4 regions of the Anaerobacillus sp. QJM3NY_17 genome follow, and region 4 is predicted to be linked to each of the others. Evidence: riboswitches for the same ligand, from Rfam matches in the RefSeq annotation. Region 4 holds a riboswitch; each other region holds the start of a gene.

What was found. Region 4 has a riboswitch for S-adenosylmethionine ahead of AC0VYV_RS13555 (sulfite oxidase-like oxidoreductase). Riboswitches for the same ligand answer to the same signal wherever they lie in the genome.
Region 1: it holds a riboswitch for S-adenosylmethionine, as region 4 does, so the genes downstream of both, mtnK (S-methyl-5-thioribose kinase) here and AC0VYV_RS13555 (sulfite oxidase-like oxidoreductase) in region 4, are expected to answer to the same signal.
Region 2: it holds a riboswitch for S-adenosylmethionine, as region 4 does, so the genes downstream of both, metK (methionine adenosyltransferase) here and AC0VYV_RS13555 (sulfite oxidase-like oxidoreductase) in region 4, are expected to answer to the same signal.
Region 3: it holds a riboswitch for S-adenosylmethionine, as region 4 does, so the genes downstream of both, AC0VYV_RS06585 (hypothetical protein) here and AC0VYV_RS13555 (sulfite oxidase-like oxidoreductase) in region 4, are expected to answer to the same signal.

Annotation. Positions count from the first base shown of each region.
Region 1 is NZ_CM149685.1:714,337-722,013, reverse strand. Features, by position in the region: gene AC0VYV_RS03930 (aminotransferase class I/II-fold pyridoxal phosphate-dependent enzyme) at 1-1,161, opposite strand, end outside; gene AC0VYV_RS03925 (carbon-nitrogen family hydrolase) at 1,270-2,052, shown strand; SAM riboswitch class I at 2,139-2,275, shown strand; gene mtnK (S-methyl-5-thioribose kinase) at 2,390-3,601, shown strand; gene mtnA (S-methyl-5-thioribose-1-phosphate isomerase) at 3,602-4,666, shown strand; gene AC0VYV_RS03910 (sugar ABC transporter substrate-binding protein) at 4,663-5,796, shown strand; gene AC0VYV_RS03905 (sugar ABC transporter ATP-binding protein) at 5,793-7,301, shown strand; gene AC0VYV_RS03900 (ABC transporter permease) at 7,357-7,677, shown strand, end outside.
Region 2 is NZ_CM149685.1:3,152,638-3,160,314, forward strand. Features, by position in the region: gene AC0VYV_RS16495 (hypothetical protein) at 1-89, shown strand, start outside; gene AC0VYV_RS16500 (MSMEG_1061 family FMN-dependent PPOX-type flavoprotein) at 83-706, opposite strand; gene AC0VYV_RS16505 (IS1182 family transposase) at 983-2,557, shown strand; gene metK (methionine adenosyltransferase) at 2,673-3,869, opposite strand; SAM riboswitch class I at 4,078-4,187, opposite strand; gene pckA (phosphoenolpyruvate carboxykinase (ATP)) at 4,541-6,124, shown strand; gene AC0VYV_RS16520 (ABC transporter substrate-binding protein) at 6,316-7,311, shown strand; gene AC0VYV_RS16525 (ABC transporter ATP-binding protein) at 7,323-7,677, shown strand, end outside.
Region 3 is NZ_CM149685.1:1,221,374-1,229,050, forward strand. Features, by position in the region: gene istA (IS21 family transposase) at 1-1,368, shown strand, start outside; gene istB (IS21-like element helper ATPase IstB) at 1,365-2,120, shown strand; gene AC0VYV_RS06580 (PDDEXK-like family protein) at 2,126-3,163, opposite strand; SAM riboswitch class I at 3,418-3,520, shown strand; gene AC0VYV_RS06585 (hypothetical protein) at 3,620-3,943, shown strand; gene AC0VYV_RS06590 (DNA/RNA non-specific endonuclease) at 4,225-5,163, shown strand; gene AC0VYV_RS06595 (hypothetical protein) at 5,359-6,015, shown strand; gene AC0VYV_RS06600 (flavin reductase family protein) at 6,040-6,636, shown strand; gene AC0VYV_RS06605 (DUF6141 family protein) at 6,763-7,284, shown strand; gene AC0VYV_RS06610 (hypothetical protein) at 7,534-7,677, shown strand, end outside.
Region 4 is NZ_CM149685.1:2,579,118-2,586,794, reverse strand. Features, by position in the region: gene AC0VYV_RS13580 (3-hydroxybutyrate dehydrogenase) at 1-582, shown strand, start outside; gene AC0VYV_RS13575 (LysE family translocator) at 642-983, opposite strand; partial or broken gene AC0VYV_RS13570 (GNAT family N-acetyltransferase) at 1,285-1,848, shown strand; gene AC0VYV_RS13565 (GNAT family N-acetyltransferase) at 1,946-2,377, shown strand; gene AC0VYV_RS13560 (GNAT family N-acetyltransferase) at 2,574-3,038, shown strand; SAM riboswitch class I at 3,100-3,198, shown strand; gene AC0VYV_RS13555 (sulfite oxidase-like oxidoreductase) at 3,282-3,944, shown strand; gene AC0VYV_RS13550 (copper amine oxidase) at 4,241-5,590, shown strand; gene AC0VYV_RS13545 (ABC transporter substrate-binding protein) at 5,868-7,106, shown strand; gene AC0VYV_RS13540 (ABC transporter permease) at 7,075-7,677, shown strand, end outside.

The DNA of each region.
Region 1 (7,677 bases), 1.9 Mb from region 4:
AAGAGAATTAATTCGTTCAACTGCCTCCCTGAGTTTCTCTTCGGAAGTTAATAAGCCTACTCTCACAAAGCCTTCCCCATACTCTCCAAAGCCGTTCCCAGGCGCAACTACAATTTGAACATTCTCAAGCAAGTAGTCCGCAAATCCCTCTGAAGTAAATGATTCAGGTACTTTTAACCAGGCAAAAAATGACCCCGCAGGAGAGGTTACATCCCAGCCAATATCGTGAAGCCCCTGTATCAATACATTCCGTCTAGATTCGTACGTTTGGCGAAGGTTCTCAACACATTCCTGTGAACCTAGTAAAGCTTCTGCAGCTGCTTCTTGCACTGCACTAAACAAACTAACGTAGAAATGATCCTGAAGCAGGTTGATGCTTTCCACTACAGATGGGTTTCCGACAGCGAACCCAACACGCCATCCTGCCATATTATACGTTTTGGAAAGAGTATAAATCTCAATTCCCACATCTTTAGCACCTTCTGTTTCCAAAAAGCTTTTAGGACGTTCTCCATCGAATCCGATCGCTCCATAAGCAAAATCATGAACGACACAGATGTCATTGGCATCCGCAAACCTAACCGTTTCATCAAAAAAGCTTTTCGTTGCTATAGCAGCGGTAGGATTGTTTGGATAATTTAAAAACATGAGCTTTGCTTTTGCAAGAGCACTCTCTGGGATCGCGCTATAATCAGGCAGAAAATCATTTTGTTCAAGTAACGGCATCATTTGCATATCCGCTTCAGCCATCGCAACTCCAGACCAATAATCAGGATAGCCAGGATCTGGCACGAGCGCCACGTCACTTTTATTTAACAAACATTGACTGACTTCTACAAGGCCAGCTTTTCCACCAAAGAGGACGGCTACCTCTTTCTCCGGATCAAGCTCAACACCAAACTCTCGCTTATAGAATTCAGCCGCGGCTTGTTTCAGAAAAGGCTGCCCCCTAAATGGCGGATACTTGTGGTATGCAGGGTTTTCAGCTGCCTGCTGCAAAGACTCGATAATATGTGCAGGCGTCGGCTGGTCAGGATTTCCTTGGCCAAGGTTAATAATGTCATATCCCGCCTCTACATAACGGTTCACTTTTCCAGCAAGCTTCGCAAAAAATTGTTCTGGTAAACGTTTAAGTGCATCTGAAGTTTGAAATTGTTTCAAATGGAATCACATCCTGTTAAAATTTTCGAGAAATTCTAATAAGTTATGTTATCTTGGATACACAACCATGTAAAGGTCAATTTCTAAACATGTAAGGAGGACAAATCAATGAAAAACCTTGCCCTGTTGCAATTTGATATTGCTTTTGGCAATCCAGAAAAGAATTTCTCTAAAGTTGAAGAGCTTGTTTCTAAGGCGGTGAGTGACAAACCAGATATCATCGTTTTACCAGAATTGTGGTCCACAGGTTATGATTTATCTCGTCTTGATGAAATTGGAGATACTGATGCAGAAAAGTCGATTGCTTTTCTATCTCGCCTCGCAAAAAAAAACGACGTAAATATTGTCGGGGGCTCCATCGCTAAGCATCATAACGGCGAAGTAACGAACACCATGCTTGTGTTCAATCGAGATGGGCAGCTCGTTCATGAGTATAGCAAAGCGCACCTGTTTCGTTTGATGAATGAAGAGAAATTCCTCGTTTCTGGAAATGAAAAAAGTCATTTCACACTTGAAGAACTCCCATGTGCCGGGTTCATTTGTTATGATATTCGCTTTCCTGAGTGGCTTCGCCTTCATGCAGTTGAAGGTGCCCAAGTATTGTTCGTACCAGCAGAATGGCCAAAGCAACGCACCGATCATTGGCGAGCATTACTTATCAGTCGCGCGATTGAAAATCAGTGCTACGTGATTGCTTGTAATCGTGTCGGGGCAGATCCTGATAATACGTTTGGAGGACACTCATTGATCATTGATCCGTGGGGAACAATTATCGCAGAAGCAGGAGAAGAAGAAGTTATTTTAACAGGTTCTATTGACGAAGAGGAAATGTCATCAATCCGGAGTCGCATTCCTATCTTTGAAGATCGACGTCCAGATATTTATAAATAATATTCAAAATATTATTGACAAACATGTTCCTTTCTCTGTAACATACATTTCAAGCGAAAAAATTGTAAAATAATTTCATAAACTTTCTCTTATCAAGAGCAGGCTGAGGGATTTGGCCCTATGACGCCCAGCAACCGACCTATTTTTAAGTCCAGATGAATCCATGACTTAAATGGCACGGTGCTACTTCCAACAGGATGATATTCATTCTGGAAGATAAGAGGTGTGAAGTATCTCTGTCTTCAAGCCTCTTTCTTCGGAAAGAGGCTTTTTTTATGCCGAAATTCCGATCTTCATGCAATACAACAACCATAAATAGTTGAAAGGGGAATTTTACATGGGTATTCAGATCACTTCAGGGTACACACCGTTTACAAGCGAAACAGTTGTGCAATTTTTAGAGCATCACGAGCTTTTGGATCGCACCGCTCCTGTTCATGTAAAGGAAATTGGCGATGGCAATTTAAATTATGTCTTTCATGTTCAACACAAGAAAACTGGACAATCCTGGATCGTCAAACAAGCCTTGCCTTATGCCAAAGTAGTTGGCGAATCCTGGCCGCTTACACTTGATCGGTCCAGAATTGAAAGCGAGGCGCTCAAGCAAGCTCACTCGCTCGTTCCTGACTTTTCTCCAATCGTTTATTTGCATGACTCTGAAAAAGCCGCAACGGTTATGGAAGATTTATCAACGCACACTATTTTACGCAAAGGACTTATTGAAGGACGTATATATCCTGAACTTGCAAGAAACGTCGGTACCTACCTCGCTCATACGCTCTTTTTCACTTCTGACTACGGTCTTGGTTCGGCAAATAAGAAAGAGCTTGCCAAACGGTTTAGTAATCCAGACTTATGTGGCATAACAGAAACCCTCGTATTTTCAGATCCTTTCTACAATGCCGAAAGCAATGCCTTTACAGAAGAGCTTCGAGCAGATGTTGAATCGCTGTGGGAAGATGACGATTTCCTCACTGAAGTGCCCTCCCTCAAACACTCTTTTTTAACAAAAGGAGAAGCTTTGATACATGGGGACTTACATACAGGTAGCCTGTTTGTTACGGAAAGCTCAACCAAAATAATCGATCCAGAATTTGCTTTCTATGGGCCAGCTGGTTTTGATGTCGGTGCTTTTATCGCCAATATTGCGCTTAGTATCCTGTCGCAGGAGGCCCATAGATCAGAAGAAGAGAAAGAAGGATACCTCGCTTATTTATTTGGCGTCACTACCGAGGTTTGGAACGTATTTGAATCTACTTTCCGATCATTATGGGACGACCATCTCTCAGAAGATAATCGTTATTCGAGAGGATACCTAGACGCTCTTCTACAATCTATTTTTGTCGATAGCATTGGATTTTCCGGCTGTAAAATCATCCGAAGAACGATTGGACTTGCTCATGTAGAAGAGATCGAGACGATCAGTGATCCAAGAGTAAAACTCGCTGTGGAAAAAAAGGGGCTTACCCTTGGAAAAAAACTTATTTTAGACCGAAAAAGCATCACTTCGATTGAACAATACATTAAAGCAATCAAGGAGGTCATTTAAATGACTGTTATCTCATCACTCCAGTGGAAAGGTGATCATCTCTTACTCCTCGATCAACGGCATCTTCCACAACAAGAGATCTACCTTAAGCAAACGGCAATCGAGGATGTCTGGAATAGCATTTCTGCCCTTGTGGTCCGCGGAGCACCAGCCATTGGAATCGCCGCAGCGTATGGTCTTGTTCTTTGGAGTCAGCATGTTCAAACAAACGAAGCAACAGCGTTCAAGACAGCGCTAGTCAACCAAGGAAAATATCTTGCCTCCTCTCGTCCCACTGCAGTTAATCTCTCTTGGGCGATCGATCGCATCATCCGAGCTAGCTTTTCCTTACCAACAGTTCAAAAAATGAAAGAAGCGATTCTGCACGAAGCACTTACTATCCATAAAGAGGATGAACTTGTCTGTCAGCGTATTGGAGAACATGGTCTGAAGCTATTAAATGATAGGGATACCATCCTCACACACTGCAATGCAGGTGGGATCGCAACAGCAAAATACGGGACTGCTCTTGCGCCTCTCCATCTGGCAAAGGAAAACGGTCTCTCCATCTCTGCAATTGCGACGGAAACCAGACCAGTTCTACAAGGTGCTCGATTAACCGCATGGGAGCTTGAGCGTGCTGGTATTGACGTTACGCTTATTACAGACAGTATGGTAGCTCACGTTTTAAAAACGAAGAAAATCGCTGCAGTTATAGTCGGTGCTGATCGGATTGCTGCAAATGGTGATACAGCTAATAAGATTGGTACGCTCGGCCTTGCCCATATCGCAAAAGCATACAACGTTCCTTTTTATGTTGCTGCACCCATCTCAACAATTGACTACTCGATCCCTGACGGAGAAGCGATTCCGATTGAGGAGCGAGACCCGAAAGAAGTCACGCACTATAAAGGTGAACGTGTTGCAGCTGAAAACATTGGTGTATTTAATCCTGCTTTTGATGTGACGCCAAATGAATTACTTAACGGAATCATTACGGAGCACGGTATCGTTCGAACACCGTATGCTGAAAACCTTGCTCATCTTGCTTTCCCACACGCTAAAAACACGGAGGTACATTCATGAAACGCTTAGGACTTATTTTATCCATTCTTCTTCTCGTCGTGCTTGCAGCTTGTACGAGTGAGCAAGATGCCGTAAGTGCACCAGAAGCAAGCAATACGGAATCAAGTGAGGCAACTGCGAACACGGGTGAAGAAACGTCTAAAGTTTCTTCAGACATTCCAAAAGAAGTTCAAAAACCTATCAAAATAGCAGCGATTATGCAAGCATCCCTCGGTACATTTTCTTCCCAGTACGTAAAAGGAGTTGAAGATCAGGTTGAAAAATTTGGCGGAAGCGTTCAAGTTTATAATGCTGATAATGACCTTTCCAAGATGGCTACACACCTTGATACAGCCATCAACCAAAAAGTCGATGCGATCTTAATTGATCATGGCCGAGCAGATGCACTCGAAGCTGGAGTGAAAAAAGCCGTTGATAAAGGCATACCTGTCGTTGTGTTTGATAGCGATATTAACGTGCCAGGTGTAACAGTTATTGATCAAGATGATTATAGTCTTGCATGGAATACATTAAAAACGCTTGCTCAAGATTTAAATGGTGAAGGAAATATTGTCTATGTGTGGGTAGGAGGATTTGCGCCCATGGAGCGACGAAATGCGATTTATGAGGCCTTCCAGGAGCGCTATCCAGAAATCAATGAAATCGCTAAGTTCGGGACCGCGAGTGCTAATACAGCTCTTGATACCCAAACCCAAATGGAAACTATTCTAAAGCAATATCCAAACAAAGGAGATATTGATGCTGTATTTGCCCCATGGGATGAATTTGCGAAAGGCGCTACTCGTGCCATTGAGCAAGCTGGTCGAGAAGAAATCAAAGTTTATGGCATCGACATGAGTGACGAAGATCTCCAAATGATGCAAAAGGATAATAGCCCATGGCTTTCATCTGCCGCTACTGATCCGGCGGAAGTAGGACGTGTTCAAGTACGTTTTGCTTATCAGAAAATTGCTGGAGAAGAAACGCCTGAGATTTTCTCACTTGATCCGCATCTAGTAAAACAATCTGATTTACCAGACGAAACCATTTCAATGAGTGAATTAGGCAATTACGTCGATGACTGGGGCTCTTCTGACGCAGCTATTTCTCCGTGGATGGAGAAATTAACGCAACAGGATGATAGCAAATGAGTGAGTTATACATTCAAAACATCTCTAAATCATTCGGAAATATCCCTGTATTAAAAAACGTCTCCCTAACGATTCGTTCAGGCGAAGTGCACGCCCTGCTCGGTACGAATGGAGCTGGTAAAAGCACGCTTATGAAAATGGTTTGTGGAGACTATGAACGAGACAGCGGTTCTATTTTACTTAACGGAGAACCTCTACCGATTCATACACCTTCCGATGCAAAAAAAGCTGGCATCGGAATAGTTGTACAAGAAGTCGATACGGCTTTGTTTCCTACCCTATCCGTTTCTGAAAATATTTGGGCTGACTCAATGAATAAATCTCCTTTCAAACGCTATTCTTCTAACAAAGAACGGCAACGAACAAGAGATTTACTTAACTCTCTTGGTATTACTTTAACACCTGATAAACTGGCTTGCGAATGCTCGCTGTCAGAGAAACAAATGATCTTAATTGCTCGAGCAATGGCACAGGAGACGCAATATTTGATCCTGGATGAACCAACTGCTCCACTTAGTGTAGAGGAAACAAAGCTATTATTTCATCTTATTAACAAACTGAAGAAGAAAGGCGTGGGGATGATTTACATTTCTCACCGCATGCCAGAAATAGAAGAAATAAGCGACCGTTTTACGATTTTACGAGACGGCAAAGTTCATCTTTCCGCTGAAACAAAAACTGTTTCAGCGGATGAGATCATTTCCAGTATGGTTGGATCAACCCTTAGAAAAAAAGAACCCCGTCAAACAAAGAGCACGAGTCATGCTTTAATGCGGGCTGAGAATCTCTTTATACCCGAGACTGGAAAAACAGTGAATTTCTTATTGAATCATGGAGAAATCATTGGCGTTGCAGGACTTGTAGGTGCAGGAAAATCGGAAACAGCATTAACCCTCTTTGGAGCAACAAAGCATACAAGAGGATGTGTTCACATTAACAACCAAACATACCGCTTTCGCTCTCCAGCTGACGCGATTAAAGCCGGGATTTGTCTTGTACCAGAAGAGCGAAGAAAATCGGGTATTCTACTCGATTTCTCATTATCAGAAAACCTAACGCTCCCTTCTCTACGGCGTCATTCGCTCAGAGGATTCCTTAATCGAAAAAAAGAGGAAAATTATTCATCCAGGCAAATAACGCAGCTCGGCATTAAAGCAGCTTCACCTAAAGAACCGATCCATCATCTCAGTGGGGGAAATCAACAGAAAGCAGCTATCGGAAAATGGTTATACGATGATCAGAAAGTATTTCTCTTTGATGAACCAACAAAAGGCATTGATGTGAAAGCCAAAGCCGAAGTGATAGCTCTAATAAAAGAGCTTGCCGATCAAGGGAAAGGGGTTTTATATTTTTCCAGCGAAATCGAAGAGCTTCTTGATCTATCAGATAGAATCCTTGTCATGTACGATGGCGAAATTACTGCCACGCTCACAGGTGAAGAGATGACAGAGGAAGCCATTATGCAAGCAGCTACAGGAGGTAGGAAGATTGAAATCAGCAGCTGAACTCGTACAAACACAAAATCAAAGAGGGATCGCCTCACCATTCAAGGATAAAGTGATCAGCTTTTTCGTCAAATATGGTACGTTACTCGTCATCGTTGGACTTATTCTCATCTTCACTATTCTTAACGATCGCTTTCTTACTTACAGTAACTTTGCGGATATCCTTCGCTCCATTTCAATTGTGACACTCGTTGCACTCGGTGTTACCTTTACATTAATTGTTGGAGGTTTTGACTTATCTGTTGGCTCAACCGTTAGTCTCGCTACTGTTGCGAGCGCATCTGCCTTAGTCTGGTATCGGCAAGAACTTCTCGTCGCTCTACTCATTCCTATTCTGATCGGGGTATTGATTGGCTTAATAAATGCCTTCATAACA
Region 2 (7,677 bases), 570 kb from region 4:
GAAAAATAGCAAATACGTATGATCTCATTTACTGCTCCATTGTTCAACCAAACATACACAAAGGTTTGAGCTCGATTTCTGTTCAATAAAGACGTTTAGTGTAACTTTCTTTCAACGATTCAATCACTTTTTCTTCGCCTATTTTTGCATGATCAGATAGCATTCTGGCAGCTGGGGCGAGCCCCTCAGTACTCGGCCATCGTTCAGGTTCAAAAAGATATGATCGTTTAAAGGCTTTGGCACAATGAATGTAGCATTCCTTTACTTCTACTCCAATACCTAACAAAGGCGTTTTCCCCTTATATTCACACTGCTCTAGCAGCGTTTTATCTTTTACAATCAAGGCCTTCCCATTAATACGCAACGCTTCTTCTCGGCCGGGAATCATCAGCAGCAAACCGATATTTGGGTTTTCTAATAAATTGATCAATGAGTCCATTCGTTTATTTCCCGGTCTTTCCGGTATCAATAAATGATGATCATCTAGAACCTGAATAAACCCCGGTGCATCGCCTCTTGGCGAAACATCACCACCCGTACTTGATTGGGTGGCAATCGTAATAAATGGTGTACGGCATATGAACTCTTTACAGTGTTTATCAAGAAAAGATATGACTTTGTTTGCAGCCAATTTACTCGGTATTCCTGCCATGTCTTTTAGTTCATTCACATCGGTCACGGTTTCTCCGAATATACTAGTATTCACACATTACACTCCTCCATTTTTTCTTCCATTTTATCACAACACCCATCTATTTTATGATAATTCAATACAATATAACGGATGTCAAAAAGGATGATAGAGCAAAAAAAAGAAGAGGCTGGGACAAAACCCAGTAAATTAAAATAAGAGTGGCCCTGCGGACAAAGAATTTGTTCGCAGGGCCACTCTTTCTATATTTTCATCTTAATTTAACAATAAAATAAGGACAACCTCTGATAAAATTATAGTTACCACACAATAACCATCGGAGGTGCCCTTATGTTTAAAGATTATAACATGAATCAAGTGATTTTGCCCTTAGATTTAGAAATGAAATTACAAGAAAATGATATCGCCTATGCCGTCCATGAGTTGGTCGAACAGATTCCGGATGAAGCTTTTTCTGCGTTCCTACGTGATACGGGATGCCCTGCTTATCACCCACGTATGATGATGAAAGTTATTTTATGTGCGTACACCCAATCGGCTTTTTCAGGAAGAAAGATTGAAGGTCTCCTCAAGGATAGTGTACGGATGATGTGGTTAGCGCAAGGGTATGAACCCAGCTATCGCACAATCAATCGGTTCCGTGTCCACCCAGAAGTCAAAGAACTTCTTCGTCAGGGCTTCGTACAGTTTCGTTGTCAGCTCGTTCAAAAAGACCTCATTGATGATGAAGCGATCTTTATTGATGGTACGAAGATTGAAGCGAATGCCAATAAGTTTACATTTGTGTGGCGCAAGGCTGTTGAAAGGTACAGCGAGAGTCTGATTGAAAAGTCGAATGCGATGTACGATGAGTTGATTGAAAAAGAAGTGATCCCCGAAATCGAACGGGAAAGTCCAGAACAACTTTCCATTAAAGAACTTTCTAAAATAGAAGAAAAGCTAGAAGAAAAAGTCGGAGAATACAATAAGAAGATTGAAACCAGTGCCGATGTAACCGAACGAAAAAAGCTTCGTTCAGAGCGAAAAGGACCGAAGCAGTTCCTTAAACAAATGAAGGATTTCGTATTGCGCAAAACAAAATACGAAAACGATATGGCTATCTTCAAAGAACGGAACAGTTATTCCAAAACCGATCATGATGCCACGTTCATGCGCATGAAAGATGACTATATGAAAAATGGGCAACTCAAAGCCGGTTACAATCTCCAGATTGCGACGGAGGGACAATATACGCTCGCTTATGATATCTTCCCGAATCCAACGGATACACGCACATTTCGTCCCTTTCTAGATCGTGTGGAGAATGATTTCTTTAAACTCCCACCTTACATCGTCGCGGATGCCGGTTATGGAAGCGAAGAAAACTACATCGATGTCCTGGAGAATCGCAAGCGAATCCCTCTCATCACGTACAATACCTATCGCAAAGAGAAAAAGAAGAGCTTTACGAAGGATACGTTTCGCGTATCCAACTGGGACTACAATGAAGAAGAAGATTTATTCACATGCCCAAATGGGAAACTGTTGCCGTTCCGTTACGTCTCTCATCGCACTGACCGGAGTGGCTTCAAACGAGAATTTAAAGTTTATGAATGCGAAGATTGTACCGGTTGTCCCTTACGTAAACAATGTACAAAGACCAAAGATGGCACGAATCGGAGAATCTATTACAATACCAAGTGGGAACAACAAAAGAATAAGGTTAAAGAGCTGCTTTCGGACGAAAAAACAGGTGAAATCTACGGTCAACGGAAAATCGATGTAGAGCCAGTTTTTGGATTTCTGAAGGCTATTTTGGGTTTCACTCGGATGTCCGTAAGGGGCAAAGAGAAGGTCAAAAATGAAATGGGCTTTGCGCTCATGGCGGTGAACTTGAGAAAGTACACCGCCATGAGTGCAGAGTGATCCAATAATCTTAGGAATAACCAAACAAAAAAGGTTCCGTTCATCAAAAACGCTGAACGGAACCTTTTTTCATTATTTCAAGCTAGTTATGTCCCAGCCTCTTCTTAGAAATTAATTAAATTCCGGCACCCTGTTTAAGGGATTCTGCACGATCTGTTTGTTCCCATGGAAGGTCAATATCAGTACGTCCAAAATGTCCATACGCAGCTGTTTGCTTATAAATGGGACGTCTAAGATCAAGCATCTTTATAATGCCTGCTGGACGAAGATCGAAGTTCTCTCTTACTAGCTCTACAAGACTTTCCTCAGACACTTTTCCTGTGCCAAATGTATCAATAGCAATTGATACTGGCTGAGCAACCCCAATAGCGTAAGCAAGTTGAACTTCACAACGATCTGTTAGACCCGCTGCCACAAGGTTCTTAGCAACATAACGAGCAACATATGCCGCAGAACGGTCTACTTTCGTAGCATCCTTACCTGAGAAAGCACCGCCACCGTGACGCGCATAACCGCCGTAAGTATCAACAATGATTTTTCTTCCTGTTAAACCTGCGTCACCCTGCGGTCCACCGATAACAAAGCGTCCTGTTGGGTTGATGAAGTATTTTGTTTCTTCATCAATTAATTCAGCAGGAACAACCGGCTTCACAACGTGTTCTTTGATGTTACGTTGAATTTGTTCAAGTGAAATTTCAGGATGATGCTGTGTAGAAACAACAATGGTATCAACGCGAACCGGCTTACCAGCTTCATCGTATTCCACTGTTACTTGTGTTTTACCATCAGGACGAAGATAAGGAAGAATTTCTTCTTTTCTTACTTCACTCAAACGACGCGCTAGTTTATGCGCAAGAGAAATCGGAAGCGGCATTAATTCCGCTGTTTCATTACAAGCGTAACCAAACATAAGCCCCTGGTCACCTGCACCAATTGCATCGATTTCATCATCTGACATCGTACCTTCACGTGCTTCAAGAGCAACGTTTACACCTGCAGCGATGTCTGCAGACTGTTCATCAATAGATGAAAGAACAGCACATGTTTCAGCATCAAATCCGTATTTCGCACGTGTATAGCCGATCGTTTGAATCGTCTCACGAACCACTTTCGGAATATCAACATAGTGTGATGTTGTAATTTCACCGGAAACTAGAACAAGACCAGTTGTTACTGTAGTTTCACAGGCAACGCGCGCATTTGGATCATGCGCAAGAATATCATCCAGAATGGCATCGGAAATCTGATCTGAAATTTTATCAGGATGCCCCTCTGTTACTGACTCAGAAGTAAACAAACGACGATTACTCACTCAAGTACCTCCTTAAGGATTGGATCCTATCTAATTATGTTGTAATGGATACGGTACTCATTTCCCTATTACCCTGTGCCGAAACGAGAGAACGAATTCAATTTCTTATCGTCTTACCTTTTTTTATAGCGTCATCAATCTCAACGACATTAAAAAAGCCCTTCCCTACAATCAGAGGGAAAAGGAGCTGATATCTCATGCCTTTCGCCTCTTATCTTCCAAGACTATCGTCTTGCAGGTTAGCACCTTAATCCTGTTGTATAGGAGTTGGTTGCTGAGCTTCATCGGGCCTGTCCCTCCGCCTGCTCGGGATAAGAGTATCCATTCTCGACATATAATAACGCACATGAAAGGATGTGTCAATGAAGAAAAGCGGAAGCCCCCGTTTAGCTTCGACAAGCGCTGGAGCCCTCCGAAAAGAACACGGGCTTTGTGTTCGAATTCAAGGGCGAAGCGACCGAACCACTACCCTAATCCTTTACCCATAAAATAATCACTTCCTATATAATGGCGACAGGATTTCAACCTAAAGAAATAGTCATTCACCCATTTTTCACTTTTTATGCAAAAAATACATAGATTAGTATAGAATAATTAAATGAATGTGTTATACTATTTTTGAGTTAAACAAGTCAATCAACGAAATCTTTAAAAAAGGATGGGTTTAACGTATGAAAACAGCTTCCTTCTCCTCACCGTTATTGGATGCGATATTAAATAAGAATAATCCACATGTGAATTTATCAGTGTCTGAACTGGTTGAACATTCACTATTTAAAAACGAAGGGCAACTATCAGCTACAGGAGCTCTTCGCGTAGAAACCGGAAAATATACAGGACGTTCTCCTGGGGACAAGTTCATTGTAAAGGAAGATTCCGTAAAGAACAAAGTGAACTGGGAAACAAACCAACCTATTTCCGAAAAAAGTTTTGAAAACCTTTACACAAAGGTGTTGAACTATCTCGGTGAGAAAAAGGGACTTTATGTGTTTAAAGGATTTGCTGGTGCTGACCAGTCATCAAGACTACCCATTCAGGTTATTAATGAATATGCCTGGCATAACCTTTTCGCCCACCAGCTGTTCATCCGCCCGAATGAATCAGAGTTAAAAGAACATGACGCTGAATTCACTGTCATTTCTGCACCTGGTTTTCAAGCTGATCCAGAAGTGGATGGCACAAATTCAGAAACATTTATTATTATCTCCTTTGAGAAACGAACCGTCTTAATTGGTGGAACAGAATATGCTGGAGAAATTAAAAAGTCTATTTTCACCGTTATGAACTACTTATTACCAGAGCGAAATATTCTTTCAATGCACTGCTCTGCTAACGTAGGTAAAGAGGGGGATGTTGCTCTATTTTTCGGTTTATCTGGAACTGGAAAGACAACGCTCTCAGCAGATGCTCATCGATCTCTTATCGGTGATGATGAACACGGATGGTCTATGAATGGTGTCTTTAATATTGAAGGTGGATGCTACGCTAAGTGCATCAACTTATCAAAAGAAAAAGAACCTGAAATCTGGGATGCAATTCGCTTTGGAACGGTTCTTGAGAACGTTATGATGGATAACGGCTCGCGTGAACCAGACTACGATAACACTAGTCTAACTGAAAATACTCGCGCTGCCTATCCGATTGACGCCATACCTAATATTGCAATTCCTAGCGTTGCCGGACATCCCAACACGATTATTTTCTTAACGGCAGATGCATTTGGCGTCCTTCCTCCAATTAGCAAACTGACCAAGGAACAAGCCATGTTTCATTTCCTATCAGGTTACACGAGCAAGTTAGCCGGAACAGAAAGAGGCGTCACTTCACCAGAAGCCACTTTCTCTACATGCTTTGGTGCACCGTTCTTGCCATTACCTGCCCATCGCTATGCAGAAATGCTCGGCGAGAAAATTATGGAGCATGATGTTCAAGTCTTCCTCGTAAATACCGGATGGTCTGGGGGCGGTTATGGTGTCGGAGAGCGCATGAAGCTTTCATATACTAGAGCGATGATCCAGGCGGCTTTAAATGGAGAACTTGATCGTATCGAAACAGTAACAGACCCTATTTTCGGATTGCATATTCCTTCTCATTGTCCAGGTGTTCCAGCAGAAGTATTGCAGCCAAAACAAACATGGGAAGATCAAGAGAAATATGATGAGAAAGCAAAAGATCTCGCTACTAAGTTTGTGAAGAACTTCGACAAATTCTCAAATGTAGCTGACGAAATCAAACAAGCAGGCCCAAATGTTTAGTCTCATTGCAAAAAGCACCTTAACGGGTGCTTTTTTTATTTGAAGACTCATTCACCTCAACTTCGCGCATCCTCCTCTTTCTATCTACCTCCATTAATTTACCTATTCAAAACACCAATTGTTTTAAAATACATAGGCTATAGTATCTAAAACATGAGCCTACCTCATGTGACAAATGTGGAGGATAGATAATGAAAAGAAACTGGTTTATAACGTTTTGTATATACACAAGTGTATTTCTTCTTATTCTTTCGGCGTGTGGTACAAATAGTGGAAACGATCAGGTAAGAGTAGCTGAGGTTACACGCTCGATTTTCTATGCACCACAATACGTGGCACTCTCAGAGGGTATTTTTGAGAAGCATGGCATTGATGTCGAATTAACGACTACTTGGGGCGGAGATAAAACAATGACCACTCTACTATCTAACGGAGCTGATGTCGCCCTTGTAGGATCAGAGACGTCCATTTATGTCTATGCACAAGGCACTGATGACCCTGTCATAAACTTTGCTCAACTTACACAAACAGACGGTACGTTCCTTGTATCAAGAGAAAAAGTCGATCATTTTGAATGGGAAGATTTGAAGGGAAGTACATTCCTTGGCCAACGTAAAGGTGGTATGCCACAAATGGCTGGTGAATACGTGCTGAAACAGAAAGGAATTGATCCACAAAACGATTTGGACCTCATTCAAAATATTGATTTCGCAAACATTTCAAGCGCATTCGCTTCTGGAACTGGCGATTACGTTCAGTTATTCGAGCCAACAGCAAGTGTCTTTGAAGAACAAGGGGTTGGACACATTGTAGCTTCATTTGGAAAAGAATCAGGGAAAATTCCATATACAGGATTTATGGCAAAAGAAAGTTATTTGAGTAAAAATGCTGATGTAGCAGAGCGTTTTACAAAAGCACTTTATGAGGCTCAACTGTGGGTAGATACTCATTCTTCTGCAGAAATTGCAAAGTCAATTGAACCCTTCTTTCAGGATACCGATCTTGAACTCATTACAACTGTAGTAGATCGTTACAAAAGCCAGCATTCATTCGCTACAAACCCATCACTGGATCAAGAAGAATGGGATAACTTACAAAATATTATGGATGAAGCAGGAGAGCTCCCAAAACGCGTTGATCATAGCAAATTAGTAGATAATAGCTATGCCGAAAAAGCGCAAAAATAGGAGGGAAAATAATGTCTTTCCTTCAACTCAACGCTATTTCACATGTGTATTTAACGAAAAACGCTGCCAAAGAAGCGATTTCCAACCTCTCTTTCGCTATTGAAGAAGGAGAATTCGTTTCCCTCCTTGGGCCTAGTGGATGCGGGAAATCTACTCTGTTGTCGATCATTTCAGGATTAGTAAAACCTACTGAAGGGAGCGTTTCTCTACAAAATAAAATTATAAAATCTCCCGGCGAACGAATGGGCTATATGCTTCAACAGGATTACTTGTTTCCTTGGAAAACAATTGAAGAAAATTGTTTTATAGGATTAAAGCTTCTAAACAAGTTGACAGCGGATAAAAAAGAACAAACATTGGAATTAT
Region 3 (7,677 bases), 1.4 Mb from region 4:
TACTTGTTCCCGGAGAAACAAGCAATTGAAAAGGGATACTGCCCCGTTGATTTTGAGTGGGTTCACAAAGAACTACAAAAGAAAAATGTCACCCTGACGCTTCTGCACAACGAATATGCAAGTGCAGCTAGAGAAGATGGAAAAGTCCCATATGCCTATCGGACATTCGCTGAAAAATATGGGAACTTCGCAAAGAAGCATAAGCTGACCATGCCAATTAGAAGAAAGCCAGGCGAGATTTTAGAGGTGGACTGGGCAGGAACGACGCTTAAAATCATGGATAATTCGACCGGAGAGGTTATACCAGCGTATGTGTTCATTGCCACTCTTCCCTACAGTCAGTTGAGTTATGTAGAGGCATTTCTTGATATGAAATCAACTTCCTGGCTGCGTGCACATATTCATGCATTCGAATATTTTGGAGGCGTTACCGAGGCATTGGTACCTGATAATTTGAAGACGGGCGTGACTAAGCCCCACCGGGGCGACCCAATGATCAATGAAGCTTACCGGGAATTAGCCGATTACTACCGGGCGGTTGTGGTGCCCAGTCGCGTCAGAAAGCCGAAAGACAAAGCGAGTGTAGAAGGAACTGTCGGATACATATCAAGGCAGATCATTGCATCATTACGAAACTATCAGTGTTTTCATCTCGAGGATTTGAATGCACGAATCTTTGAAAAGCTGGAAGAAATCAATACGATGAATTTCCAAAAGCGCGAGGGTTCTAGGTTCAAAGTGTTTGAAGAAGAGGAGAAGAGCCACCTTCATCCTCTACCTCCAACACGGTTCAAGATGACGGAATGGGCAACTGCCAAAGTTCAACCGAACTACCACGTTCAAGTGGACTATAAGTTCTATTCCGTCCCCTATGAATACGTCCGCGAGGATGTCGATGTCCGAATCACTGCGGATGTAATTGAATTGTACTTTAAAGATGTGCGGATTGCATCCCATCCACGTAAACAAAAATCAGAAGATTCGTATGCCACAAATCCGGATCACATGCCAGACCACCATCGGCTTTATCTCGATCACAATCCAGAAAACAACCGTAAATGGGCGAGGACTGTCGGACCGAATACGCAACGTCTGGTTGAACATATCTTGAAAACAAATGTTGAAAAGAAAGCTTTGAATATATTGAACGGATTGAGAAGTACAGCCTCTAAAAGAACGGAATCAGAGCTTGAGGAAGCGACCAAGACCTTACTGGAGATATCCTCCCATCCCACCGTTGCCGTTCTTAAAAGCATCTTGGAGAGGCAGAAGAAAAAGCAAGCGAACAAACAGCTAGTTGGGGAACCGCAGACAGAGGACTATGGTTTTACCAGAGGCGCTACCTATTTTGGGAGGGATAAAAAATGATCAACCAAGAAACCTTACGAAAGTTAATGGACATGAAGATGAGTGGAATGGCGGACTTATATCAACTACAGAATGAAAATAAAGACTTCCAAGGCATGGATTTTGATGATCGTTTTAACCTATTGGTGGATACGGAATATGATCGCAGAAGGTCGAATAAGTTAGACCGATTGATTAAACAAGCCACATTTGATGACTCGAGCGCAGCCGTTGAACTGATCGAGTATCACGCTGACCGTAAGTTGGATAAGCAGTTAATTTTAGAGCTGGCGTCCGGCACCTATCTTCAGAAGCATCATAATATTATCCTTATGGGCGCTTCAGGCAATGGAAAGACATGGATATCAAATGCTTTCGGCATTCAGGCCTGCCGGCAGTTCTACAAGGTGAAATATATCCGATTGCCCGAATTATTGGATGAACTCGCAGTTGCCAAACATGAGGCAGATGGAAGTTTTCGCAAACTGATTAAAAAGTACAGATCGATTGATTTATTGATATTGGATGAATGGCTCCTGAGTGAGCTGTCTCAAGATCAAGTACTCCACGTTTTAGAAATTATCGACGCGAGGCTCAAGCGGACTTCTACCATCTTTTGTTCCCAGTTCTCACCCGAAGGGTGGCATTCCAAACTCGGACAAGCCCAGGTAGCTGATGCGATTCTTGACCGGATTGTCCATGACTCTTATAAAATACTAATCGATGGCCACATATCAATGCGTGAAAGGCATAGTTTAGTCGCTCCTCGTTGACCATATTAAAGAAGAGAGTCACTAGTGAAATTTACCCGGTGGCTCTCTTCTATGCATTCACTGGCTCCATTCTCCGCAATTGATGGCTCAAAACTTCGCACAAGTGGCTTTTTCGTTCCGCAATACTCATTAATCGCAAAGGATAAGAAAGCCTGACGGAGAACATTGCTGCCTATACGATAGACATAATCGATTGCTTGCTTTTGTTTTTGATAAATACGGTGTAGTGACGATTTCGTACTGTCATCAAATGAATCAACTTGTTTGAATAAATCATTATATCGGTGATGTTTTCTAAGCTCTTCATGATGAGGAGCGTATAGCAGATCGATGGCTTCTTGATTCGATTGATAAACATTGAGTGCTAACGTAATATCTTTTTCATCTTCAACAAGTTCTTCTTTAATGATTGATATGTAATATGTTAAAAAATCATAGACTCTGTCAGCGATAGACTCCTGGTTTAGAGAAAGATAAATTTGCAGAATATCTAATAAATCACTGTAATCGAGAATCCAATATTCGTCATGAGATGGTGCTACGTTATTTAATGTTAGGAAAATAGGGATAATCGTATAGCCTTCATATTCTTCTTTATTTCGAATGAAGTGAAGGTAATCCTCCAGCTGTCCGACAGATTCTCCAGCATGAAACTTATTTTCGATAATCAAAACTGTTTTCTGATCATCTGACTTTGCGACTAGATCAATATAACGACCAGTCGTTGTACGTACCTCGCGAAACACTTCCAGGTCAGCATAAGAAGCGAAATGATAGTTTAAATAATCAAGAGATTGATTTTGGAAACGTTCTTCGTTCTCAGAACGGGTGAAAATACGGGAGAGAACTTTTTTTACAAGAAAATCTCCTAGGTTATGATTTTCGGATGGATCTAATAACCAAGCTAGAACATTCGAGTGTCGGATTTCAAATTGTTCAATACGAAGTACCTTAAGCGGATTAAAGCTGTTGAATTTACTGTTTAGTTGTGCAAATGCTTTAGAGTGATCAAGGTGAGCAATTGATTCTAAGGAATAAGTCATCATTTTCTCCTATCTATAAGGATTATATTGTCATTCCTATTATAGTGGAAAAAAGAGGATGGACCTACAAATTTTTCTGTTATAATCTATTGGATGGTTAAGTATAAGTAGAGCTAAGGTATTCAAAAAGATTGAAGAATTAAGTGGTAGATTCAATGAGTACTACATCAATCATCAAATAAAATAAGAAACTTTTGAGGAATTTATTTTTGGACACTTATTGGAATATTAAGTAAACTATTACCAACTAAACAAGGTTATCACGAGTGAACGAGAGTACGGGCTCACTGACTTCACAGCAACCTGCCAGGCGGTAAGGTGCTCCAACCTGCAAAGCATTGCTTTGAATGATAACGCACGGATAGCGGAGGCTCTTTGTTGCATTCATTTGCGATGAAGGGCCTTTTTTGTTCATTTGTTGAATACCTTGTTTATAAGAATAAGGGGGATGAGCTTGTGAACGTAAATCGATTTGCACGAAGCGTCATGGCGAAAAGTTATGATGGTGAAAGTTTTTTATTACACGTGGCAGAAGTCATGGAACGTCAACTGAAGGAGTGGGATGAAGCGTATGAAGTGATCGTGATGAAGATGATCGACTACGAGGTCACTGTTAAAAAGGAAAACCGCTCTTATGAACTGTTGCTTACGGAGGATGCATTGCTTTCGCTACAACAGAAATCCCCTTATGCGCTGGATCGATATTTGTGGCTGGAATTAGAGAAGCAGGGGCTTCAAATTGTGAGAGGAAATGGGGATTATATTGAGAGTGTGATGTGAGCCAATGTCGATAGAAGAGGATTTTGCCAATTCATTTTGATGATTCGAAATCGTGGATGTTTGGGGATTAGACTTGGATGCTTTTAAGAATAAGCGGTAAAATTATTTTTGAAATGAATCGTGTATTTTTTCTGAATGCTTTTGAAGTTATTTAATGTGGTAAAATTAAACTATCAATGTAATGGATAATAAAAGTATTAGAAGAAATTATGATTCCATTTTTACTCTTTCTTTTGATTTTTTAACATTACGAAATTTCCCTATTATAGGAGCGTTCTAATATGAAAACGAAAATGAACTATTTCATCTTACTTTTAACGATCATTTTTATAGTTGGTTGTACCAATTTAGAAGAGGCACCCAATAAAGATGCAGAAACAAATACACAAGAAGTAAGTACAGTTGAAACAAATGAAAATAGTGAAAAAGAAGAAACGAACACTACGGTTGTGGATGAACCAGTAGAAGACGAAACACCAGACCCAACAGATGATGAACAGTTCTCAGGATACGAACTTATTGAAGTTGATGGTGGAGATTTGTCTGGACATCGAGAACCTAACGTCGTCGTTGATATTGGGTACGGTGACCGTGAATATTGGGCATTTACGAATGAATACGGACAACTCGTACGTGTCGTTGCTGACGAAATCATTCTACAAGATGATGGTAACGAACCTGTATTATCGTCTGGACGGTACTATTCTGATGAGGCAAAGGTTCCGGGCGTCGAAAGTGACGTGTTAGACGAAGGACATATTATTGCTGATTCTCTCGGAGGGGTATCGAATGCTTATAACATTACCCCACAAGAGAGTACACTTAACCGACATGGTGATCAAGCTTATATGGAAGACGCGATCCGTAGCGCAGGTGAAGCTACTGATTTCGAAGCCATTATCACCTATTCGGATACGGAAAAGCAGATACCTTCAAGTTATCAGTACACGTATACGATGAACGGAAATGAAACCGTTGATACATTTGATAATGTGAACCCTGATGAAGTCAACGCATCACTCGGCTTAACTGAGAGCGAGCCTGACGATTCAACTCCTTCAGACACAGAGGGTGATATTTCTAGTATTGATACAAACGGGAATGGACAAGTGACGATTAAAGAAGCAGAGGCAGCAGGTTATAGTATGCCGATCATGAGTGATCATTGGTTATATCCTTATATGCGTGATAATGATAATGACGGTATGGTTGGTGAATAAGAGTCTAGAAAAATATAGAAGGTGATACGTAAAGGGTATATCGGTTCGCCGGGACGGTTTTTATGATGCGATATTTCGAAAAAAGGTAGTGGAGCATTAATTATTAGTATAATTGATGCTCCTTTAATTTTGGAGATGGAATCGATAGAACCGTCCCGACGATTCTAAGACTTAACAGAATCGGAGGTTTTTATTGTGAAATCGATAGTTAAGCTCGTTTTCTTATGTATGATTCTCTTTATAGGAGGTTGTCAAATAGGAAATGACAAACCAATCACGAATCCCGAAAAAGTGTCTACTGAAGATTTACCTGATACTAGAGCGATGCAGGATGAATTTACGAGAAGTTTTTTGAAATCAACGGAAGAGGTAGAGGATGGTTATTACTCATTTGTTTCTGGTATTAATCGTTATGAAATGAATTTCCCGAAATCGGGAGTAATCGGTGAAAAAGGTTATTCGAAAGACGAGGGATTTGAACAGCTTTCGATTGGCATTGAAAGTTCATCTTATAATATTGGGATTACTTCTGAGTATATTAGCCATTTAAAAAAAGATAATCTAGAGACGAATATATCTCTTTTAGGTAGCATTGCTGAAGATGTAGATTTTCAACAAATAGACAACGATACGGCTGATCTTCATTATGGGAAATTTAATAGAAAAGATAACTATGGGTATCTAGCGTACGTACAAAACTCGAGAGATACGGGTGGTATTCTTATTTCTTATTACATTCAATGTCTAGAAACCAATAATAGCTGCAAGGATAATAGTAAAGAAGATGAGTTCCTCCAATGGTTGAAGAGTATTAAATTCAAGGAAAAAGAGCTTAGTGAAAATAGTGCATAAGTCATCACATGAGGAGTGAAACCAATGGACGTAACCCCTTCCGACTTAAAAACCAAAGATATCTACAAACTACTGACCGGCTCCGTTGTTCCAAGACCGATCGCCTGGGTATCAACCGTGTCTGAAGACGGCGTTCATAACTTAGCACCATTTAGTTTCTTTACCGTTGCTTCCATCCGGCCTACCATTCTCGCGATCTCCATCGGACCAGGGACGGGGGAGCGTGAGGGTACGGATAAGGATACGCTCGCAAATATCCGATCGCAACAAGAATTTGTCATCAATGTGGTGTCGAGTTCGCTTGGAAACGAAATGCAAAAAAGTGCAGAGAACGTACCTGCGGAAGTCGATGAATTTGAGCATGCTGGGTTAACACCGATCGATAGTAAGACGGTGCAACCGAAGCGGGTGAAAGAAGCGGCGATTCATATGGAATGCAAGCTCCATCAAATTATTCCGCTTGGATCGAATGCCCTTGTTCTTGGGGAAATGAAGCACTATCATATTCAGGATGAGGTGTATCTAGGAAACTATAAAATCGATCTCGAAAAGCTTTCTCCTCTTGGCAGGCTTGCGGGGAACTATAGTGAGAGTAAGGGGTTTTTTACGTTGCCGAGATGAGGTTAACAAAGTTACTTTCATCAACCTGCTTTCTAACTTGAGTCCCTGTAGCATACTTTAAAGCGTGATGGAAGAGTATCTGTTCGCTCAGGGTGTCATTTTTAGTATAGGGATAGGGAGGGGCTGATGATATTGAACCAGGAAATCCACTACAAAGAAGTCCAGCGTCCAAACCAGGTCTGGATCTGGGCGATTGTAATAGGCATCGCGATATTAATGTGGATTGGCTTTTTCCGTCAGGTCGTGATGGGCATTCCATTTGGGAGTAAGCCAGGTACTGATATGGAAGTGATCATGTTATGGATTATTTTCGGAATTGCTTTTCCAATCGTTATGCTCGGATGGCTGCGACTCATTACTGAGGTGAGGGATGATGGGGTTTATGTGCGATTTGTCCCATTTCATCTGACACCCCGTGTTTTCTTATATAAGGATATAACGCATTATGAGAGTTTGAACTACCGGCCACTACGAAGGTTTGGTGGATGGGAGATCCGATGGAATTTTAGTGGTGAGAAGGCTTATTCCATTAGCGGGAAGCAGGGCGTTTTGATGGAAGTGAACGGTGAGAAGGTTTTGATTGGATCACGGGAACCGGAGCGTTTGGTGGAAGTGATGGATCGGGTGAGTAGAAACGAAAGTAAGTAGATACGCTTGTAAACAGCATAAGAGGTTCATAGGAATAGTCCTTTTCTCTTGGTAGAAAAGGACTATTTTTGTGGAATGCGTCGAAAGACATAGAAAAGGAGGGAAAGAGAGGGTATTCTAAGTTTAGAAATTAATGGAAGATATTAGAGCGTGCATTTCCTGCTCGACAATACAGCGGCTATACCTAACCAGACGTACCCATAGACTTTATATGTGGTGAAGCGAGGTTTGGTCGAAAAGGAGGTTGCGGTGCTAAACGAACTAGAAGAGTTTAAACGTTATTTGGAGCGCATGAAGTATCGGGCAGAAGCCGAGGCGTTGGAAGCGTATCTAGGAAAGGTAAGGGAAGCTAGATTTGATATCGATGATAGTAAACGAGTCTTTGATCACCAT
Region 4 (7,677 bases):
GATGAAATTAAACAAGCAATTGACCGTACTGTAGAAGAATACGGTCGCTTAGACGTGTTAATAAATAATGCGGGACTTCAGCACGTATCTGCATTAGAAAACTTCCCAACTGAGAAGTTTCGTATGATGCAGGATATTATGCTTACAGCTCCTTTCATAGCAACAAAGCATGTATTTCCAATCATGAAGAAACAAGGATTTGGGCGAATTATTAACATGGCATCTATCAATGGTGTCATCGGTTTCGCAGGGAAAGCGGCTTACAATAGTGCCAAGCATGGGGTCATCGGCCTTACAAAAGTTTCTGCACTTGAAGGTGCGGAACACGGTATTACAGTAAATGCCATGGCACCAGGATATGTTGATACACCACTCGTAAGAGGACAGATGGAAGATCTAGCGAAAGAACGCGGAGTAGAGCTAGAAAAGGTACTAGAAGAAGTAATCTATCCACTTGTACCACAAAGAAGACTTCTTGAAGTGAAAGAGATAGCTGATTACTCAATGTTTATCGCAAGTGATGCAGCGAAGAGCATTACAGGTCAAGCCCTTCTAATTGATGGTGGCTATACAGCTCAGTAAATTTAGATTTTACTAAAAAAATAAAAAAGCAGCGCTTTCTAATGAGAAGCGCTGCTTTTTTATTGATCGCTAAAGGCTATTTGAAGACCAATTAAAGCAAGCAATAAAGCTTTTGCAAGATTGAATTTTCTAGCTAGAGCATGATTTTCTACGACATAGAATGCGATTTTTCCTGCAAAAAAGCTTATTGCACTAAAGATAAGAAAGACTTGTAGAATGAAAACCCCTTCTAAAATTAACATTTGAAGAGCGGGTGAATTCGCCTGCTGGTTTACAAACTGTGGAAGAAGGGCGAGAAAAAATAAAGAGACTTTTGGATTTAAAATATTCATAACAATCCCTTTTCGATATAAAGAAAAATAAGGTCTGCTAGGTTGACTTAGGGGGGGGGAGCTGCGAATCCGCTATCTTTAAAAGCTTCATATGCCATGAAAAGTAAGTAAGCTGCCCCGCGGTAACAATCGAAAAGGCGAGAGAGGATTGATAAAGGACGGCAGAAATTCCTAAGGTAGCAGCAATATGTACAAGTAGTCCTGAAGAGAGGCCAAGAAAACCATATCCTCGTGAAGTGATCCGTCAATTCGTCTCTCGATTTCAATTAGATGGTAGCGGGACATTGGCCGGAAAAGACCAATAACTTGACAGGTTTCTCATTAATGATATAATTCTGACATCTTTTAGTGTTGTTGGAGGAATAGTTCCATGGAACCCATTTTACTTGATATACCAAATAAATTTAGCACTGACCGTTTACATATACGTTCTCCACTACCTGGGGATGGTGCTTCGGTTCATCAATCAATTGATGCCTCGTTAGAAGAGCTTAAACCCTGGATGCCTTTCGCACATATAGATCAAACGGAAGAAGATGTTGAAGCGAATATCCGCGAATCTCACGTAGCGTTTTTAAAGCGGGAGGATCTTCGACTATTACTCTTCCATAAACAGACGGGTGATTTTATCGGTTCCTCAGGGTTACATCGAATAGATTGGAACGTTCGTAAATTTGAAATCGGTTATTGGATTGATTCTAGATACGCTGGTCAAGGCTATATGTCTGAAGCGGTCCAAGGCATTGTAGATTACGCCTTTTCAGAGCTAAACGCTAGAAGGCTAGAAATTCGTTGTAATGCGACAAATTGGTGAAGTCGGCGAATTGCCGAGAAACAATCGTTTCAACTTGAGGCTATTTTACGAAACGACCATGTCTCAATTGATGGCAGTAAACTAACTGATACATGCGTCTATGCTTTAACAAAAAAATAAATTTGGTAAGAATATGCATCTTACTTATGGGAGGAATAAGGTTCTTGCATCAAGAATAAACGAGTAATGAATGATTTTGATGATGGAGGGAAACTATGTGATCGAACGAGCGACGATAGAAGAAAGAGATTTTATTTTGTCGAATTCCATTCAATCTGTTAATGAAGGAACGACAAATCCTGGTATCGTAAAAGAAGAGAAAGCACTTGAAATTGTATCATCCATTCTTGATCGAGGTGGTTACCACCTCATTTATCGCGACGAAGGGGAAATTGCTGGCTGGGTATTACTTGGAGAAAACACGGATTATTTTACAGAAAGCAAGCATGGGTTCATTTATGATGTATTTGTTTTTCCAAAGTTTCGTGGGAAAGGGTATTCTAAGCAGCTCGTTCAAGCGAGTATTGAAAACTTCAAAGAACAGGGATATGAGGAAATTCGTTTGAATGTGTATTCCTCTAACTTCGCGAAATACATTTATAAAGACATTGGATTTCGAGAACTTCAAACGATCATGGTTTATAAATAGTTGTCCAGCTTCTTTTCATTTATTAAAAGAATGTGAAAAACAACTCATAATCAATCATCATGCCCTTGGAACTTGCTACACTATTTTTGCAGGGACTTCCCCGGTTCCTGCCCCCCTTAAAATATAAAGTGTGAGCCCCATGCATTTCCCAGCATGGGGCTTTTCCTTTTCAATCACACAGAAATGAGGGAGAGTATTGGTATATCAATTTAAGTTAATAAGTCAAGAAGAAGTCGAGCGAATTATCTCGTGGGACTATGATGGGGTATACTCATTTTATAATATGGACGAGGATCTTGAAGATCTAAAAGAGTTCCGGGAAGATGCAGCCAGCAATGAAAATTATTGGAGCGTCTACCAAAGGGATCATCTTATTGGTTTTTTTAGTTTTCATGAGCATGAAGACAACCATATAGAAATTGGTCTAGGAATGTCTCCCGATAATGTTGGAAAAGGAGAAGGCTTTTCTTTTTTGGAGGCTGGCCTTCAAAAAGCAGTTGAATTGTATCGTCCAACTTCCTTTGGAATGGCAGTAGCTGAATTTAATAAACGAGCCATAAAAGTGTATCAAAGGGCTGGATTTCAAATCACTCATCTGTTTATGCAACAAACCAATGGGGGAGAATTTCAATTTGTTGAAATGAAGAAAAACCTCGTTTAAAACAATAATTGCAAAATACTAAATAGACCGATAGAATGAATCAAAATTACATTTTTTAATTTCCTTATTGAGAGAGGCGGAGGGACTGGCCCTTTGATGCCCGGCAACCTGATAGACAAGGTGCCAAATCCAGCAGAGTCTATGCTCTGAGAGATAAGGAAGAGCTCTGAAGCGAACTCTTCCTTATTAGTTAGGAAGAGTTTTTTAGACGATTCAATAAATGAGAGACGGGTTGTGAAGGATTTGAAAAAAGCTGACCGTATTCGCAAAATGAAAGTTCCAGATGCAAGTGAAATGTATGGTGATCGTCTGCCACCGGGGCAAGTACTTACAGAAAGGTTCCCTATTCTACATGAAGGTGATGTACCTGTGTATGAGATGTCGACATGGAACCTAAGTGTATTTGGAGAAATTGATAAGGAAGTGATCATTTCCTATAGCGACATACTTGCCTTACCACAGAAGAAAGTAAAGTGTGATATTCACTGTGTCACAAGGTGGTCTAGGTTTGATAATACTTTTGAAGGGGTTTTGATTAAGGATTTTATGAACGCATATGGGATAGTACCGAAAACGAACCATGTTATGCTACATGGTGACTATAACTATACAACGAATATTCACCTCACTGACTTAATGAGAGATAATGTTATTCTTGCCCACTCAGTCGATGGAGAGAAATTAACGGCAAAACACGGATGGCCTCTCAGGTTAGTTGTACCGCATCTTTACTTCTGGAAAAGTATTAAATGGATCAGAGGTATAGAATTTATCAATGAAGACAAACCTGGTTTTTGGGAACAAAACGGATTTCATAACCATGCCGATCCATTTAAAGAAGAAAGGTTTTCTGGAGAGGATTTGGGACTACCAGAAGATGAATGGGAGAAAAAAGAGTTTGATTAATTTTTCTTGAAAAAGCGGGCGTGATTAACACATATAGAATTGATTGAGGAAAAGGTAGTTTATTATCACATTCTAAATATCATCATATCTATAAAAAATAGTTAAAACTTGAAAGTCAGCAGAACCTTAGTATGTGTGGGTTTTGCTGACTTTTTATTCTCTCGTAATTAAAAAAAGAGAAGAATTTTAAAAAAGAATGATCTAAATGGATCTTCTCTCCGTTAGCTAAGTGTAAATCAAAATTAAGGGGAGTGGATTTGAAAATGAATACGAACAAGAATATAAAAAAGAAAGTGATCGATTGGAAAAAGGGACTATTAGTTGTTCCGCTTAGCTTTTCACTTTTAATACCAACAGCTGGAGCATTTGCCTCTGACCACGACCAGCAAATGGACAAGCCTACAGTAGAAACACCAGGTGCTGATCTTCGTGCTGATCTTGGCCATTTACTAAGTGAGCATGCTTATCTTGCAGTAGAAACAATGAGAAAAGGAGCTGAAGGTTCTGCAGATTTTGAAGCTTCTGCTGGTGCCTTAAGTGAAAACACGGAAGACCTTACAGCTGCGATTACATCCGTTTATGGTGAAGAAGCAGGAGCTGAATTTAATGAAATTTGGAGCAATCATATCGGTTTCTTCGTTGACTATGTGAAAGCAACAGGTAATGAAGATGAAGATGCAAAACAAAAAGCTTTAGATAGCTTAGATGGTTATAAAGAAGATTTCTCTAATTTCTTGGAAAATGCAACAGGAGAACGACTTCAAGCTGAAACATTGTCTGAAGGACTTCAAGCTCACATTAATCAGTTGATTGGTTCATTTGATAGCTATGTAGCAGGTGATTATGAGATGGCCTACGAGAAAGAAAGTGAAGCGATTGCTCACATGCAAATGGTGGCTAAAGGATTCTCTGGTGCCATTACTGATCAGTTCCCAGACAAGTTCGAGAACACAAAAGCCGTAACACCAGCATCTGATCTTCGTGCAACATTAGGTCATTTATTATCTGAACATGCTGGTCTTGCAATGATGACAATGCAGAACGGAATCGACGGATCAGAAGACTTTGATGCATCTGCAGCTGCACTAAGCGAGAATACGGATGATCTAGCTGCTGCGATAACTTCTGTATATGGTGAAGAAGCAGGAAATCAATTTAAAGAAATGTGGTCTGGACATATCGGTAACTTTGTAGAATATGTTCAAGCGACAGGAGCTGAAGATGAGGCGGCTCAAGAAAAAGCACTAAAAGCGCTGGAAGACTATCGTGCAGACTTCTCAAGTTTTCTTGAAACAGCAACTGAAGGTAGATTAGAAGCGGGACCATTATCTGAAGGTTTACAAATGCATGTGAATCAATTAATATCTGCGTTTGATAGCTACACTACGGAAGACTACGATGCAGCTTATGATTCGGTTCGTGAAGCTTATGCTCATATGTATAAGCCGGCAAAGGGACTTTCTGGTGCTTTCGTAAACCAATTCCCGGACAAATTCGCTATGGAAGCTATGCCAACTGATATGCCTAAAACAGGTATGGGTGGTACAGCTGAACAGCAAATGCCAATCGAATGGATTGTTGCAGCCATACTTGCAACTATGGCTGCAACTGGCGTAATTGTTCGTAGAAAAATGCAGAAAAGCTAAGGGAATAGATGATAGGGTAGCCTAACATACCCGCTAGAAAAGCAATAGCCAAAGTGGCTATTGCTTTTCTTCGTGAAAAGGACGATGAACTTGCCGTACTTACGCTATAGGAAATGGTTTTAATAAAGTTTGAGATGTAAGGAGCGTTACAGCATCATGTTTATAAAAAAGGTATACTGATAATGGGAAAATAGATGATGTCTGACTATGAAACACAATCAAGTTCGTCAAATATGTCTTTCAGTTGCTAGGATAGTTTATATGAGGGGGAAACTAGATGAAGCGAAAGTTTACATTTATTTTCGCAACGCTACTTTTTATTGTTGCATGTGGGAATGGTGAAACCAATGAAACTGGTAAAACAGAGGTGTTATCAAAGGAGTGGGATGAAATCGTATCCTCTTCTAATGGAACAGAGGTAAATCTCTTTATGTGGGGAGGAGATGAAGGCATCAATCAGTACATTGATGAATGGGCAGCACCAAGATTAAAAGAGGAGCATGATATTACGCTTAATCGTCAGCCGATGAATACCGAAGAATTTATGCAAAAACTTTTAACAGAGAAAAAAGCAAATAAAAACAAAGGTACAATTGATGTCATATGGATCAATGGCGCAAACTTCAAAAATGCTAAGAATGCTGATTTATTACTAGGTTCTTTCTCAAAGAAGCTGCCTCATTTTCAAGAATACATTGGATCAAAGGATCAGAATGCTGAATATGATCAAGGGACGGAAATTGATGGATTAGAAGCTCCGTGGGGAAATGTTCAATATGTTTTTCATTACGATTCGAGCAAGATCGATACACCTCCAAGTACACTTGAGGAGTTAAAGCAGTGGATTCACGATAATCCTGGGAAGTTTACGTATCCTAACGTTTCGGATTTTACTGGTAATACGTTCGTGAAGCACCTACTCATAAAAGGTGCAGGCGAAGAGTCGGGTCTTCTGGCAAAGGAATTTAATAAAGAAATTATTAAAGATTCCGAAGAATACGTGTGGAACTATCTTGATGATATAAAGTCTGATCTTTGGCGTAATGGTGAAACTTATCCTGAATCATTGACTAAACTTGATACGCTTTATAGTCAGGGGGAAATCCTAATGACTATGGGCTTTAACGAAGCAAGAGCAGAAAGTTTAATTGAAAATGGGACGTTTCCTGAAAGCACGAAGTCATTTGTTCTAAAAGATCCTGGATCGGTTTCAAATACACACTATCTCAGTATTCCATTTAATAGTCCGAATCCAGAGGGAGCTATGACAGTTATTGATTTTCTTGAATCGCCAGAAGCTCAAATAGCTAAAATGGATCCTACAATGTGGGGGGAAGGTACGGTATTAAATTTCGATAAATTGAGTGAAGAGGATCAGAAGATTATTGGTAATCTTGACCGGGGAGAAAGCGTACTTTCCACAGAGGTTTTAAATGAATATAAGCTACCAGACTTAGATACAGGTTACACGGAGTGGATTAATAATGAATGGGCGAATCGGGTTATTGAGCAATAAGTGGAAATTACGTTTATATTTATTACCTGCGATTGCGGTTACATTGCTACTTGTAGGGCATGGAATGTGGTCAGCGGTAGCTCAAAGTTTTCAAACAATAGATGGGGAATGGACTATTGCAACATACGCGGAACTTTTTAGTAATCATGCTTTTTTTCATTCCCTTAAATTAACGTTTCGAGTTGCCGTCCTGTCCACCTTACTATCGTTAGTGATAGGATTAGTAATGACTAGAATGTTATATGAGTTATTTAAAGATTCAACGTTGAAGATACTTGTATGGATACCGATGTTAATTCCGCATTTTGTTGCAGGTTATTTAGTATTTTTGTTTTTCTCGCAAAGTGGACTGTTCTCTACTCTACTTTATCAAATGGGAGTATTAGAGAGTCGAGGGAATTTTCCAGTTCTTGTTCAAGAGAAATTTGGGTTGGGGATCATTTTAACATATGTCTGGAAGGAAGTTCCTTTTGTAATTCTCATGCTGTTGCCTGTTTATTATGAGATCGATCATCGCTATTCTGAAGTCGTTCGAACGCTAGGTGGAAGTAAGTGGGATGTTTTTAAAACC